Regions from separate parts of the Alteromonas sp. AWQ4_252 genome, predicted to be linked through region 1. Evidence: predicted binding sites of a transcription regulator. Region 1 holds the regulator's gene; each other region holds the start of a gene.
What was found. Region 1 encodes MetJ, which represses methionine synthesis genes. Its sites were predicted from a motif close to TAGACGTCTAGACGTCTA; they were not measured.
Positions count from the first base shown of each region.

Region 2: a site for MetJ is predicted at 1,911-1,928, ahead of thrA (bifunctional aspartate kinase/homoserine dehydrogenase I). Genes of this name have one in related genera too.
Region 3: a site for MetJ is predicted at 2,065-2,082, ahead of serA (phosphoglycerate dehydrogenase). Genes of this name have one in related genera too.
Region 4: a site for MetJ is predicted at 2,009-2,026, ahead of metK (methionine adenosyltransferase). Genes of this name have one in related genera too.

Region 1 covers NZ_JBSWSV010000001.1:127,770-131,244, forward strand. The annotation lists gene ACXACM_RS00575 (TetR/AcrR family transcriptional regulator) at 1-444, shown strand, start outside; gene ACXACM_RS00580 (malic enzyme-like NAD(P)-binding protein) at 742-1,980, shown strand; gene metJ (met regulon transcriptional regulator MetJ) at 2,030-2,353, opposite strand; gene metF (methylenetetrahydrofolate reductase) at 2,506-3,390, shown strand.
Region 2 covers NZ_JBSWSV010000001.1:4,131,373-4,134,847, reverse strand. The annotation lists gene ACXACM_RS18155 (TonB-dependent receptor plug domain-containing protein) at 1-1,493, shown strand, start outside; gene thrA (bifunctional aspartate kinase/homoserine dehydrogenase I) at 2,114-3,475, shown strand, end outside.
Region 3 covers NZ_JBSWSV010000001.1:4,024,698-4,028,172, reverse strand. The annotation lists gene ACXACM_RS17710 (HupE/UreJ family protein) at 1-702, shown strand, start outside; gene serA (phosphoglycerate dehydrogenase) at 805-2,034, opposite strand; gene rpiA (ribose-5-phosphate isomerase RpiA) at 2,188-2,844, opposite strand; gene ACXACM_RS17695 (5-formyltetrahydrofolate cyclo-ligase) at 2,916-3,475, opposite strand, start outside.
Region 4 covers NZ_JBSWSV010000001.1:1,860,947-1,864,421, forward strand. The annotation lists gene ACXACM_RS08360 (hypothetical protein) at 40-537, opposite strand; gene metK (methionine adenosyltransferase) at 785-1,930, opposite strand; gene tkt (transketolase) at 2,270-3,475, shown strand, end outside.

The sequences.
Region 1 (3,475 bases):
ACTTTGTTTCACGCCATATTGCTAAGACTACAAAATCAATTGCGTACGGGTAATGTTATTACCTACGATAAGACATTGCCTGTAGAATCTCAGTTACTGACGATTGCTCAACAAGAAGCCGAATTTTTATCGTCTGCGCCCTTGTTGAAAGTAGCCAGAGTGGCATTCATGCACATGCTCCAACAGCCAGCACTGGCAAAGCAACTTACTGCAAATAAAATTGGATGTGCAACTTTTCTCGATGATTTTTTGCAAGACGCTGTCAATGCAGGAAGCCTTTACATAGAGGATATTCCCTTCGCATCTAAACAATTTATCTATCAATTGAAATCCTTTATTTTCTATCCCCATCTGTATCAGTTTGACATTCCTGATGATAAGCAAGTTGCTCGCGTGGTGAAACATACCGTTGCTATGTTCTTGGCAAGGTATACCGCTGATTAAACGCCATATGCGTCGCTTTTATTCCGAGAATTAATTATTTTAACGATGTCCATTTATGTAGTGGATGTTAATCATCGCATTTTTCCATTTGTTTCCTACTTGCTTTATCTTTACATTTAAATTATGAGTACCGAGCATTGGCGTATTGTCAATAGAGCTTAGTTACTTCTTGCTCCATTGTGTACTGTGAAAATTGTTGTGTTACATTGGTTAGCGACTGTACTTAACAATTATAACGACACAATGGTGCAGTGAAAATTGTCATTGTTTAATCCCCCCGATAAGGACACACCAAGAATGTCAGACTTTCGACAACGCGCCCTGGATTATCACGAGTACCCTACCCCAGGTAAAATTAAAGTAGAACTGTCTACACCGGCAGATAGTGTGGATGACTTAGCGCTCGCTTACAGCCCTGGCGTCGCAGAACCGGTCCGAGAAATTGCAGAAGACCCGGATGCGGCGTATCGATACACGGCCAAAGGCAATATGGTCGCGGTGATCAGTAATGGAACAGCCATTCTGGGGTTAGGTAATCTCGGGCCCCTGGCTTCAAAGCCAGTCATGGAAGGTAAAGCGCTATTATTTAAACGGTTCGCAGGGCTTGATGCCATCGACATCGAAGTAAAACACCGAACCACCGAAGAGTTTATTAATACCGTCGCCAATATTGCCGACACTTTTGGCGGTATAAACCTGGAAGACATTAAGGCTCCTGAGTGTTTTGAAATTGAACAAGAGTTAATTAAGCGCTGCAGAATTCCCGTATTTCACGACGATCAGCACGGTACTGCTATTGTAACCGCAGCAGGTATGCTCAACGCTCTGGAAATTCAGGGCAAGCAAATCGATGAAGCCAAAATTGTCTGTATGGGAGCCGGAGCTGCCGCAGTAGCCTGTATGGAGCTACTGATAAAGTGCGGCGCGCAGCGTGAGAAAATCTACATGCTCGACCGCAAAGGGGTTATACACACGCGACGTGAAGATTTAACTGAGCACAAAAAACTGTTTGCCAACAACACCGACAAGCGAACACTGGAAGATGTTATGGATGGCGCAGATATATTTGTAGGGGTTTCCGGTCCTGATGTGCTGCCTCCTGAAGCATTGGCATTAATGGCACCTAACCCTGTTGTGTTCGCTTGTTCTAATCCTGACCCGGAAATAAAACCCGAGCTGGCACACGAAGTTCGAACCGATCTCATTATGGCCACGGGCCGTTCTGACTATCCGAACCAGGTGAATAATGTACTGTGCTTTCCTTTTATTTTCCGGGGTGCTCTGGACGTACGCGCCTCAGCAATTAACGATGAAATGAAAGTGGCAGCGGTTGAAGCATTGCGCTCTGTTTCTAAGGAGCCTGTACCTGAAGAAGTGCTTAAAGCCAGTAAATCCCAAAGCCTGACATTTGGAAAAGATTACATCATTCCCAAACCTATGGATCCAAGATTAAAACAACGCATTGCCAGGGCCGTGGCTCAGGCTGCTATCGACTCCGGCGTGGCAGGTATCGAAACTTTACCACCTTCTTACTAGTAAACGGTTTTGCATTAAGCCAGCAAAAAAATTGCTGGCTTGTTTGTCTTTACTCTTCTTCGTTGTCTACACTTGGGTCGAGGCCCATCTCTTCCATCATTTTACGCGCTTGAGCTGGCACCCGGTTAGGGTTGTCTTTGCGCAGGTCGTCATCGTTTGGAAGGGGTTGCCCGGTAAACGCGTGCAAAAACGCTTCGCACAAGAGCTCTGAATTCGTAGCGTGACGCAGGTTGTTAATCTGTCTGCGCGTTCGTTCATCGGTAAGCACTTTTAATACATTGATTGGAATAGAGACGGTAACTTTTTTAACCTGCTCACTCTTCTTCCCGTGTTCTGCATAGGGGTGAATATATTTACCGTTCCATTCTGCCATTTTTGACTCTCAATCTGTCTGTTATTTTATATTATGAGCGGAAATTCTAAACAATGTAGCGAAAAGGTCAATTAAGCCGTGTAAACCTCTTGACGTCCAGACATATATTATTTAGTTTAGACGTCTAAACGTCCAAATATGAGAATAAGCTAATGGTTTCCTATGCACAGGGTATAGATGCATTAAATCAATCACTGTCTGAACTACGAGACATCGATGTATCTTTTGAATTTTTTCCACCAAACTCGGAAAAGATGGAACAAACGCTGTGGAAATCTGTCGAGCGTCTGGCGCCGTTAAAGCCTTCTTACATGTCAGTAACCTATGGCGCAAATAGCGGCGAGCGCGATCGCACTCACGATGTGGTTAAGCGCATTCAACAGCAAACGGGTGTACAAGCTGCACCTCACCTGACCTGCGTAGATGCCAGCCGCGATGAACTAAAACACATTGCACAAGAATATTGGGATTCTGGTATTCGCCGCATTGTTGCGTTGCGAGGCGATCTCCCCGAAGGGGTCGATAAAACCGAAATGTACGCATCAGATCTCGTGAGTTTGCTCAAGGACGTCGCAGATTTTGATATCTCAGTAGCCGCATACCCTGAGAAGCACCCCGAAGCCCCAAATGCACAGTTTGATTTACTCAACCTAAAGCGTAAAGCTGAAGCGGGCGCTTCGGAAGCTATTACACAGTTTTTCTTCGATACCAGTGTGTATCTGCGCTTTCGCGACAGAGCCGCCGCCGCTGGTATTGATCTTGATATCGTGCCGGGAATTCTGCCAGTTACAAACTACCAGACCCTGATTAAATTTGCGGGCTTTACGAACGTACACGTCCCCGGCTGGTTGCATAAAATGTATGATGGCCTGGATGCCGATGATCAGGCCACTCGAAATCTGATTGGTGCCAACATCGCCATGGAGCAGGTGAAGGTTCTCGCAAAAGAAGGCGTAAAGCACTTTCACTTCTACACGCTGAACCGCTGTGAACTCAGCTATGCAATTTGCCATATGCTCGGAGTGCGCGCTGGTTAATCACCGTCTGCAAAAAAGCATTTTGCCCAGCGCACATGACCCAGTACACTGTTATTGTTGTATTGGGGTTAATTTAGGAGTCTGT
Region 2 (3,475 bases), 4.0 Mb from region 1:
CGTCAATTCAGACAGATATTACCGACACATCATTGTTGGCGGGTATAAAAGGTTATGGTGACGTCTGGAATTACGATCTGTCCGTTACCCGTGGCAGTAACGAGCTCGAATACAGCGTAGTTAACACACTTAACACTTCATTAGGCCCGACAAGTCCAACTCAGTTTGATGCTGGCGCACTTGAATACACAACGACTATCGTGAATGCCGATGCCTCAAGATTGGTGGATACTCAGTTTTTCTACAGTGAAATGAACTTTGCAATGGGCGCTGAATATCGTCATGAGAGTTATGACATTACCGCCGGCGAAGAAGGGTCATACATTCGCGGCAATTTTGGTCCGGGTGGCGAAGTTACAGACCCGGTAAATGGGCCATTTGGTGCAGCGGGCTCCCAGGTTTTTCCTGGATTCACACCGGAGTCAGCAGGAGATAACAGTCGTCATAACTACAGCTTTTACGTGGATGTAGAAGCGGATGTCATTGAAAACTGGAACGTAGCGGTAGCGGGTCGTTACGAAGATTACTCTGATTTTGGCAGCACCTTTAACTGGAAAATGTCCCACCGGGTAACGGTAACCGACACCTTCGCACTGAGAGCATCGGTATCTACCGGTTTCCGTGCTCCCTCGCTGCAGCAGCAATACTTTACGTCTATTGCAACTGTATTTGTAGATGGCGTACCCACTGAAACTGGCACGTTTGCGCCTTCAAGTGATGTGGCTCAGGCACTGGGTAGTCCAGGGCTGGATGCGGAAGAGTCTGAGAACTACAGTGCTGGCTTCACCTTTTCACCCAATGCTGATTTTAATCTCACCGTGGATTTCTATCGCATCGACATCGATGATCGAATTGTGTTGTCAAACAACCTTTCCGGCGATGCCATTGAAGCCTTGCTGGCAGGCACGGGGGCTAACCGGGCGCGCTTTTTCTTAAACGCCATTAATTCCCGTACAGAAGGGGTAGACATTGTGTCCACGTATACATTGAATACCAATGAATGGGGAGCGTTTAATTTCAATGCTGGTATCAACTTCAACGACAATGAAGTGACAGATATTCTCGATGCTCCGGAAGTTTTGCAAGGTGCAGGGTTTGACCAAAGTAATTTGTTCAATGATGTAGAATTACGCAGGTTTGAAACCAGTTCACCAGACAGCAAGTTGAACCTTGGTGTTACCTGGAATTATGACCGCTTTACTACTACGCTGCGCACAACCCGTTACGGTGAAGTGGAAGATCCTTCATCCGTTGAAGCTCGAAATGAAATCATCCCTTCAGAGTGGGTGACTGATTTGGATGTTCGTATCGCCCTTACCGAAGGATTGAGTGTATCAGTAGGTGCAAACAACTTGTTTGATGTGTACCCGGAAGCAACCCGTTATAACGTGGATGAAGTGACAACGTTCTCGAACATCTTCCCGTACTCTGGTTTTTCTGCCTTTGGTTTCACCGGACGTTACGTATACGGTAAAGTGAGTTACGCTTTCTGATCGATTATACAACTGAGCGTAGAAACGGAGCCTTGTGCTCCGTTTTTTATGTGGATGAAAATACCCGTATCATTGTGGTAAATTGCTAACGTTTTGTTTACCCCTCTGAATAGAAACTGTGCGGGGAGAACGCGTATAGCCAGAGTAAATTTCAGATCAAAAAATGTGAAGATGTGCTAATATGCACCCTGAAAAAAAGTAAAAATAAAAATAATTAATAAATCAATAGGTTAAGCTTGCCATGATGTAATAGATACATTGGCAAAGCAGTGCCACGACAGTGAAAAAAACATCGTTGCCACAGGTATGGCTATTCTATGTAACTAGCCTGCCGGGTCGCGGAAGCCATTTTGTATAGATAATTGAAGCAAGTATTTAAGACTTGTTCAGAAAATAACGGGTTTGCTGGTTGACATATAGACGTCTATACGGCAAATTACGTTCATGAGCAAAATGATTCGCACTACCAGCACGATGATTATTACCACCTCTTTGAGGGCGGTCGCTGGCTAGTGCGCAATATGCAATCAGACATCGAAAGCCCGCCCTGACAAAGAGCGGGTTTTTTTTTACGCAAATTTCTGCAGATGTAGCAAAAATAAAACCGAAAGGAGCATTACATGAAAGTCTTAAAGTTTGGTGGATCTTCTCTGGCCGACGCCCCCCGTTATCTGCGCGTGACCGAGATTAGCATGACCACCCACCAAACCGATGGCGCGGCCGTAGTGCTCTCCGCGCCAAAGGGAGTGACCAATGCATTGTCGCTTCTGTGTGAGCAAGCGGCAGCGGGAGAAGATTTCCAACCCTTATTTAACAAGCTTGATGAATTGGTCAATGGCATCGCTAAAGAGCTAAACGCCACCTTAGATAATTTTGCCTTCGATAGTGTTTCTTCGTTTATCTCTACCCGATTGTCTGCACTGAAACAGCAACTGGAAGGCATAAAATTGTTAGGTACTGCCCCGGATTCAGTAGCTGCAAGTATCCTGAGTATTGGTGAATACATTAGCGTGACTTTATTCAGCGCTATTCTGGACACCAAGGGCATCACCAATCAGGTTATCGACCCTGTGGATTATGTATTAGCCCACGGCGATTATCTCGACTCCATTGCCGACGTGGCCATGAGCAAAGCACGCTTTAGTGATGTGACAAATGACGGTTCTGTATTTCTTATCATGCCGGGCTTTGTTGCCGTTAATGAAGAAGGTGAAAAAGTTACCTTAGGGCGTAATGGCTCTGATTATTCTGCCGCAATTCTTGCTGCCTGTATTGAAGCTGAGTGTTGTGAGATTTGGACGGATGTTGATGGTGTCTACAACGCCGATCCCAACCAGGTTGAAGGTGCAGTACTGTTAGACAAGCTCACTTATCAGGAAGCCATGGAGTTGTCTTATTTCGGTGCTAAAGTGTTGCATCCAAAAACTATCGGCCCCATCGCACAGCATCACATTCCCTGTTTAATTCGCAATACGCTGAATCCTGCCGCGCCGGGTACACTGATAAGCAACGAGGCAAGTGAAAAATGGACATCGGTTAAGGGGATCTCTCAACTCGACAATATCACCATGTTCAACGTGGCAGGGCCGGGTTTGAAAGGCATGGTTGGAATGGCAAGCCGGGTATTTGAGGTGATGAGTAATGCCAACATTTCTATCAGCCTAATCACTCAATCAAGCTCAGAGTACAGCATCAGCTTTTGTATTCAGGAAAAAGATTCGGCTCGCGCTCAGGCACTGTTAGAGGACGCCTTCGCCTTGGAATTGCAAAATCAGTTGCTGGACCAAATAGAAGTGCGTTCCGATTTAGCTATTGTCACCCTTGTTGGAGACGGTATGCGTCACACCAAAGGGCTTGCAGCGCGTTTCTTTGCTTCTTTGGCACAGGCGCGAGTAAATAATGTGGCGATTGCACAGGGGTCATCAGAGCGTTCGATCTCTACAGTTATTGAAGCGAAAAAAGCGAAGAAGGCCGTAAAGGTA
Region 3 (3,475 bases), 3.9 Mb from region 1:
ATATTTCCAGACCACAAATTGCTTTTAACCGTTCAGGTCGGCGACGACTCGCTAGTGAAGGTGATAGATAAGGAAACAGCACCTATTAGTGTTAACGGCGAGGATGGGGACGCTCCATCACAGTTTTTTGAAATGGTATATCAGGGAGTTTGGCATATATTCATTGGCCTTGATCACATCTTGTTTCTGGTGGCCACTTTACTCACGGTAAATCTTAGCCGCGAAAACAGACGATGGATAAAACAGGTGAAAAAAAGGCATATCCTGAAAAGTACCCTTGTTATTGTAAGTACCTTCACCGTGGCGCATTCCATTACTCTCACCGCAACAGCGTTAGATTTATTTACCTTAAATAGCCGCTTAGTTGAGCTGGGTATTGCTATTTCAGTTGTATTTACGGCTTTTAACAATATCGTACCCATGGTTATGCGGTTGGGTGTGATCACCTTTGCCTTCGGGTTACTTCACGGTATGGGGTTTGCCAGCGTATTTGCCGATTTACAGGCGCAAACAGATAACCTGGTAATAAGTGTACTTGCGTTTAACCTGGGCGTTGAACTTGGGCAGTTGGTTATTGTGGCTGCGCTATTACCTGCACTGCTATTAATGCGACATTGGCGGATTTACGCCAGGGCAATTATGCCGATAGCTTCTTCTGTTATTGCTGTTGTCGCATTGAATTGGACTCTGCAGCGCTGGTAGCACCAATAAAAAACAGGCTGAATAGCGAAGTTTAGCGTTACAACAAAAAGAGCCCGTCTGAGACGGGCTTCGTTTTATATGCCTATTCGAGTTTAATGCCTATTAGTGAAGCAGGCGGGTTTTAATGGTGCCTTTAATATTTTGCAATTGCGCCAAACCTTCATCTGCTTTATTGGCTTCCAAATCTACTACTACATAACCAATATCAGCGGTGGTTTGCAGGTACTGGGCTTCAATGTTGATGCCTTTTTCAGCGAACGTTTGGTTGATTTGGTTTAATACGCCAGGGCGGTTTTCGTGGATGTGAAGCAGACGCGAGCGGCCGGGGTGGTCGGGCAATGATACCTCGGGGAAGTTAACAGCAGATAAGGTTGAGCCGTTATCTGAGTACTTGGCGAGTTTGCCAGCAACTTCAATACCGATATTTTCCTGCGCTTCCTGTGTACTTCCACCAACATGTGGAGTAAGGATAACATTATCAAACTTGCGTAAAGGCGACTGGAATTCTTCAGTATTTGATTTAGGTTCCACTGGGAAGACATCAATGGCAGCGCCAGCAAGGTGCTCACTTTCCATCGCATCTACCAGGGCGTCGATATCGACTACCGTTCCCCGTGACGCATTGATAAGAATGGAGCCTTTCTTCATCTTGGCCAGTTCTGCTTTGCCTATCATGTCTTTGGTCGATACTGTTTCAGGAACGTGTAACGACACCACATCAGAGGTGGAAAGTAGGGCATCAAGAGATTTTACCTGCACAGAGTTACCCAACACTAATTTGTCTTCGATATCGAAAAACTGCACACGCATACCCAGGTGTTCAGCCAAAATACTTAGTTGAGTACCAATGTGACCATAACCGATGATACCCAGGGTTTTACCTCTGGCTTCATAAGAACCAATGGCACTTTTTTCCCATTCGCCACGGTGAGCTTTGGCATTTTTCGAAGGTACGCCACGTAGCAACAAGATAAGTTGCCCAAGTACCAACTCTGCAACCGAACGGGTGTTTGAGAACGGGGCGTTGAATACGGGAATACCGCGAAGTTGTGTGGCCTTTAAATCGACTTGATTCGTGCCAATACAGAAACAGCCAATAGCAACCAGCTTTTGCGCTGCATCTACGACTGCTTCGGTAATTTGAGTGCGAGAGCGAAGGCCGATAAAGTGAACATCTTTCACTTTTTCAATGAGATCTTCTTCCGATAAAGAAGTTTTTAAATACTCAACATTGGTGTAGCCATTATTCTTCAGCGTTTCTACCGCACTTTGGTGCACGCCTTCCAGCAGTAGGATCCGGATTTTATCCTTAGGTAGTGATACTTTACTCATTGCCTCGCATCTCAAGTTAGGGGTTAGGGGAAGACATCTGGACGTCTATATGGGTAAAGTAACAGATCTTACATGCCCAGAAAAGCGCTATTTACGTCCAGTCTCAATATGGTGGGCACGTAAATCAGTTCAGCCTGCGCGCCCTTGCTTAGCTTAGTTCAGAGTGACTACTCCGTCGTTAGTAGCGACGAGGACAACATCAGCGCCTCTGTTGGCAAAAATGCCGTTAGTGACCACGCCGGCAAGCCCATTTATGGCGTTTTCAAGTTCTCTTGGATTGAGAATGTTCAGGTTGTGAACATCAAGGATCACGTTGCCATTGTCGGTGAGCACGCCTTCACGATAGACGGGGTCGCCGCCTAGTTTTACCAATTCTCTGGCCACGTAAGAGCGTGCCATGGGAATCACTTCCACGGGTAAAGGGAAACGCCCGAGCATGGGGACCTGTTTACTGTCATCAACAATACAAACAAACTTTTTGGCCACGGCTGCGACGATTTTTTCGCGGGTGAGAGCCGCACCGCCGCCTTTAATCATATGCTTGTGTTCGGTAATTTCGTCTGCGCCGTCAACGTACACAGAAAGATTGTCTACTTCGTTTAATGAAAACACCTCAATACCATGGGCTTTAAGCTTTTCAGTAGAGGCGTCGGAGCTGGATACAGCACCCTGAATAGTGTGTTTGATATCGGCCAGCGCATCGATAAAAAAGTTCACTGTAGAGCCGGTTCCCACACCAACTATACTGTCTGCTTCCACATATTTTATCGCGGCCAGAGCTACCGCTTTTTTCTTTTCGTTTTGATCCATGATTCATTCTCCAGGCTTTTGGGAATTTTAACTGATTTGTTGGCGGTAGGGGCAACTATTCGTGATAAATTTTAACCATGAAGCAGGGTTTGCGTGGGGGTGACAATCATGTCGAGAGGAATGTCCCAACCGGCCACAGGAATATCTTCTACTTGTTGACAATCGTGGGCTGTTCCTATCAATAGCGGTCGTTTTGATTGTTGTAACGCTATGGCCAGAGTTCTGTCATAAAAACCGCCGCCCATTCCCAGGCGATTGCCCCTTGCATCAAACCCCACTAATGGCATGAGTATAATATCGTGCCCGGTTACCGGTATCACGTCGGGGCAACAGGGCACGGGCTCGCGGATACCAAAGCGGTTTACCTGCATAGGTGTATTGGCTGTGTAGTGAAGAAATAGTAGCGTACGAGGGTTGAATGGGTGAATGACAGGCAGGGACGTTTGTTTTCCCTGCTCGCGGGCAAGGTGCATCACCGACGATAAATCAACCTCGCCGTCATTAGTTAGGTATCCGGCGACGGTTTGGCTTTCAGACCACTGCGCTAAGCTCTGCAGGCGAGAAACAATACTTTGTCGTGCGCTGAATTGCTCAGCGTCGGAAAGGCTGTTACGACGTTGCCGCAATGTTT
Region 4 (3,475 bases), 1.7 Mb from region 1:
GTGTTAGGTTTCAAAATTTGGTTCTTTATTCATGAGCGATTAAAAATAGTAGTTTACCCCCAGTGAAAGAGAGTTTATGTCGACGTCGCTCAATGCTCTGAACTCGTACTTCACGGCCATGTTTACAGAGCGACTATCGCCAATCTGCCAACCTAAGCTCGCTGCGTTACCGGCATTTTGAGGAAGTGTCTGCCATTCAACTAGTCCATTTTGATAATTACTACTGGTTTGTATTTCTGCAAAAATCCGTTGAGTTGAATGCTGTATTATTCTTCGGCTTGCGGAAAGTTTAACCGAATCAATAACGTGATAACTATTAATGCTGTCTAACCATTGAGTATGGTATGGCACTGAACGGTCATAACGCACACCAAATTGCCAGGCTGGTAAATCTTTACTTTGATATGAAATTTCAGACTGATAGGTGGATGCAACAAAGGTGGTTTTTTCGAGCTTTTCGCTTGTGTACACTAAATCGTTGGCGTGAATATCGCCAATTGAGATAACAATAAGGAAAGCTAGCCAGACGCTTTTCATAGCGTGTCCCTTTGGTTTTAATGCATTCGATGTCAGGAAAATAACGTAATGACGGTGTCTTTTGATGTTATTTGTCGTAATAAACGACTTTTCAGACCTCTGCCAATTAACTATGACGGATTTTTTCTATGTGTAAAGTGAATTTGCATATTTTTACGCCAAGAGAGCTGTGACGATAAAGTATTGTGGACATCAGCCGGCGTGGCGATAAGAAACACGCCATACCAGCCTAATGTCGTCTGTAGCGCTACACAGATGCTTTTAAAGCCGCTGCTTTATCTGTCGCTTCCCATGGAAACTCTTCTCGTCCGAAGTGCCCGTATGCTGCTGTAGGGCGGTAAATTGGACGCTCGAGATCAAGCATTTTGATAAGGCCGTAAGGACGTAGATCGAAATGCTCTCTTACTAATGCCACGAGCGTTTTTTCATCCACAATACCTGTACCAAATGTTTCTATACTAATCGACGTAGGCTCAGCGACGCCTATGGCATAGGAAACCTGGATCTCACAGCGTTTCGCAAGGCCGGCTGCCACAATATTTTTAGCCACATAACGCCCTGCATAGGCCGCGGAACGGTCTACTTTGGAAGGATCTTTTCCAGAGAAGGCACCACCACCGTGACGTGCCATTCCACCGTAAGTGTCCACGATTATTTTGCGCCCAGTCAAACCACAGTCTCCCATTGGTCCGCCAATAACGAAGCGACCGGTCGGGTTAATATGGAACTGTGTGTTTTTGGTGAGCCATTCTGCTGGAAGGACAGGCTTGATGACTTCTTCCATCACGGCTTCACGCAGATGCTCAGTTGTCACACTTTCATTGTGTTGAGTCGATAAAACCACAGCGTCAATACCGACGGGTTTGTCGTTTTCATAGACAAAGGTAACCTGGCTTTTGGCATCAGGGCGAAGAAAATCCAACTTCCCGGATTTACGCACTTCTGCCTGTTTTTGTACCAAACGGTGAGAATAGGTAATGGGGGCAGGCATCAAGACGTCAGTTTCGTCACTGGCGTAACCAAACATCAGACCCTGATCGCCGGCGCCTTGCTCCTCTGGGCGAGCGCGGTCGACACCTTGGTTTATATCAGGTGATTGCTTGCCGATGGCGTTGAGTACTGCACAAGAGTCAGCATCAAAGCCCACATCTGAGTGATTGTAGCCAATTTCTTTGACGGTCTGGCGGGTCAGCTCTTCAATATCGACCCATGCCGTGGTGGTGATTTCACCGCCAACCAGTACCATGCCGGTTTTTACGTATGTCTCACAAGCTACCCTTGCTTTAGGGTCTTGCTCAAGTATGGCATCGAGCACTGCATCAGAAATCTGATCGGCAATTTTGTCTGGATGCCCTTCCGAAACAGACTCGGATGTGAATAAGTGTGCGGCCATAAATCCTCCGTTTTCTTTAGGATTACCAAATTAAAAAAGTATCTTAACCCGTCTACGTAAAAAAAGCATCTTTACTTCTGGACGTCTAAAAGTCTATTTGTTAGCTTTTGTTGACAGTATAGTTCGATGTTACGAAAAGCGTAACGAATTCGTTTACCCCTTTTATGAATTCTGTTGAAGGGAATAAAACACGTTGAACTTACCTATACGCTTAGGTAAGAATAGTCGGCAGTTTGAAAAAACCCAGTTTAAAAGCAGGCAGCAGGAAATTCGATCAAATTGTGGCGCATTCTCCGGGTTGTCATCGAGAAATTTAAATAAATTATTAAAGGAGTTAGCATGCCTACCCGTCATGAACTCGCCAACGCTATCCGTGCCCTGAGTATGGATGCCGTTCAACAAGCTAAATCCGGACACCCGGGAGCACCCATGGGGATGGCCGATATCGCACAAGTGTTGTGGTGCGATCATCTGTCTCACAACCCGGCGAATCCAAACTGGGCAAACCGCGACCGCTTTGTTTTGTCAAATGGTCACGGCTCTATGTTGTTGTATTCATTGCTTCACCTGAGCGGGTACGACCTGCCATTAGACGAACTAAAACAATTTCGTCAATTGCATTCAAAAACTCCTGGTCACCCGGAATACGGCTATGCCCCGGGCGTAGAAACGACCACAGGGCCTCTCGGACAGGGAATAAGTAACGCTGTGGGTATGGCGCTGGCTGAAAAAGTATTGGCTGCACAATTTAACAAAGACGGACATGAGATTGTCGATCATTATACCTACGCCTTTTTGGGCGATGGGTGTTTGATGGAAGGTATCTCTCATGAAGCCTGTTCTTTAGCCGGAACGTTAGGTCTTGGAAAGCTTGTTGCGTTTTATGATGACAACGGTATTTCAATTGATGGTGAAGTAGAGGGCTGGTTTACGGATGACACGGTAAAACGCTTTGAATCCTATGGGTGGCATGTTATCGCCGGTGTTGACGGACACGATCCTGCACAAATCAGCAGCGCAGTAGAAGCGGCCAAAGCTAATGATAGTCAGCCAACACTGATTTGTTGTAAAACCATCATCGGATTTGGCTCACCAAACAAGCAGGGCACAGAATCCTGTCACGGCGCTCCTTTGGGTGATGACGAAATTGCAGCGACCCGTGAAGCACTTGGCTGGACTTACGGACCATTTGAAGTGCCACAAGATATTTATGCCGAATGGGACGCCAAGGCAAAAGGCGAGGGTGCAGAAAGCGCCTGGAATGATGCTTTCGCAGCCTATGAAAAAGCTTACCCTGAATTGGCCGCAGAGTTCAGTCGTCGAATCAATAACGAAGTACCCGCTGATTTTGTAGAAAAAGCCGATGCCTACATCGCAGGGTTGCAGGCAAACCCTGAGGCTCCAGCAACACGAAAAGCGTCGCAAAATGCGTTGAATGCATATGGCCCATTACTACCAGAACTACTGGGCGGTTCTGCCGATTTGGCCGGTTCGAATCTGACAATCTGGTCTGGATCTAAAGGAGTTGACGCCAAGGACGCTTCG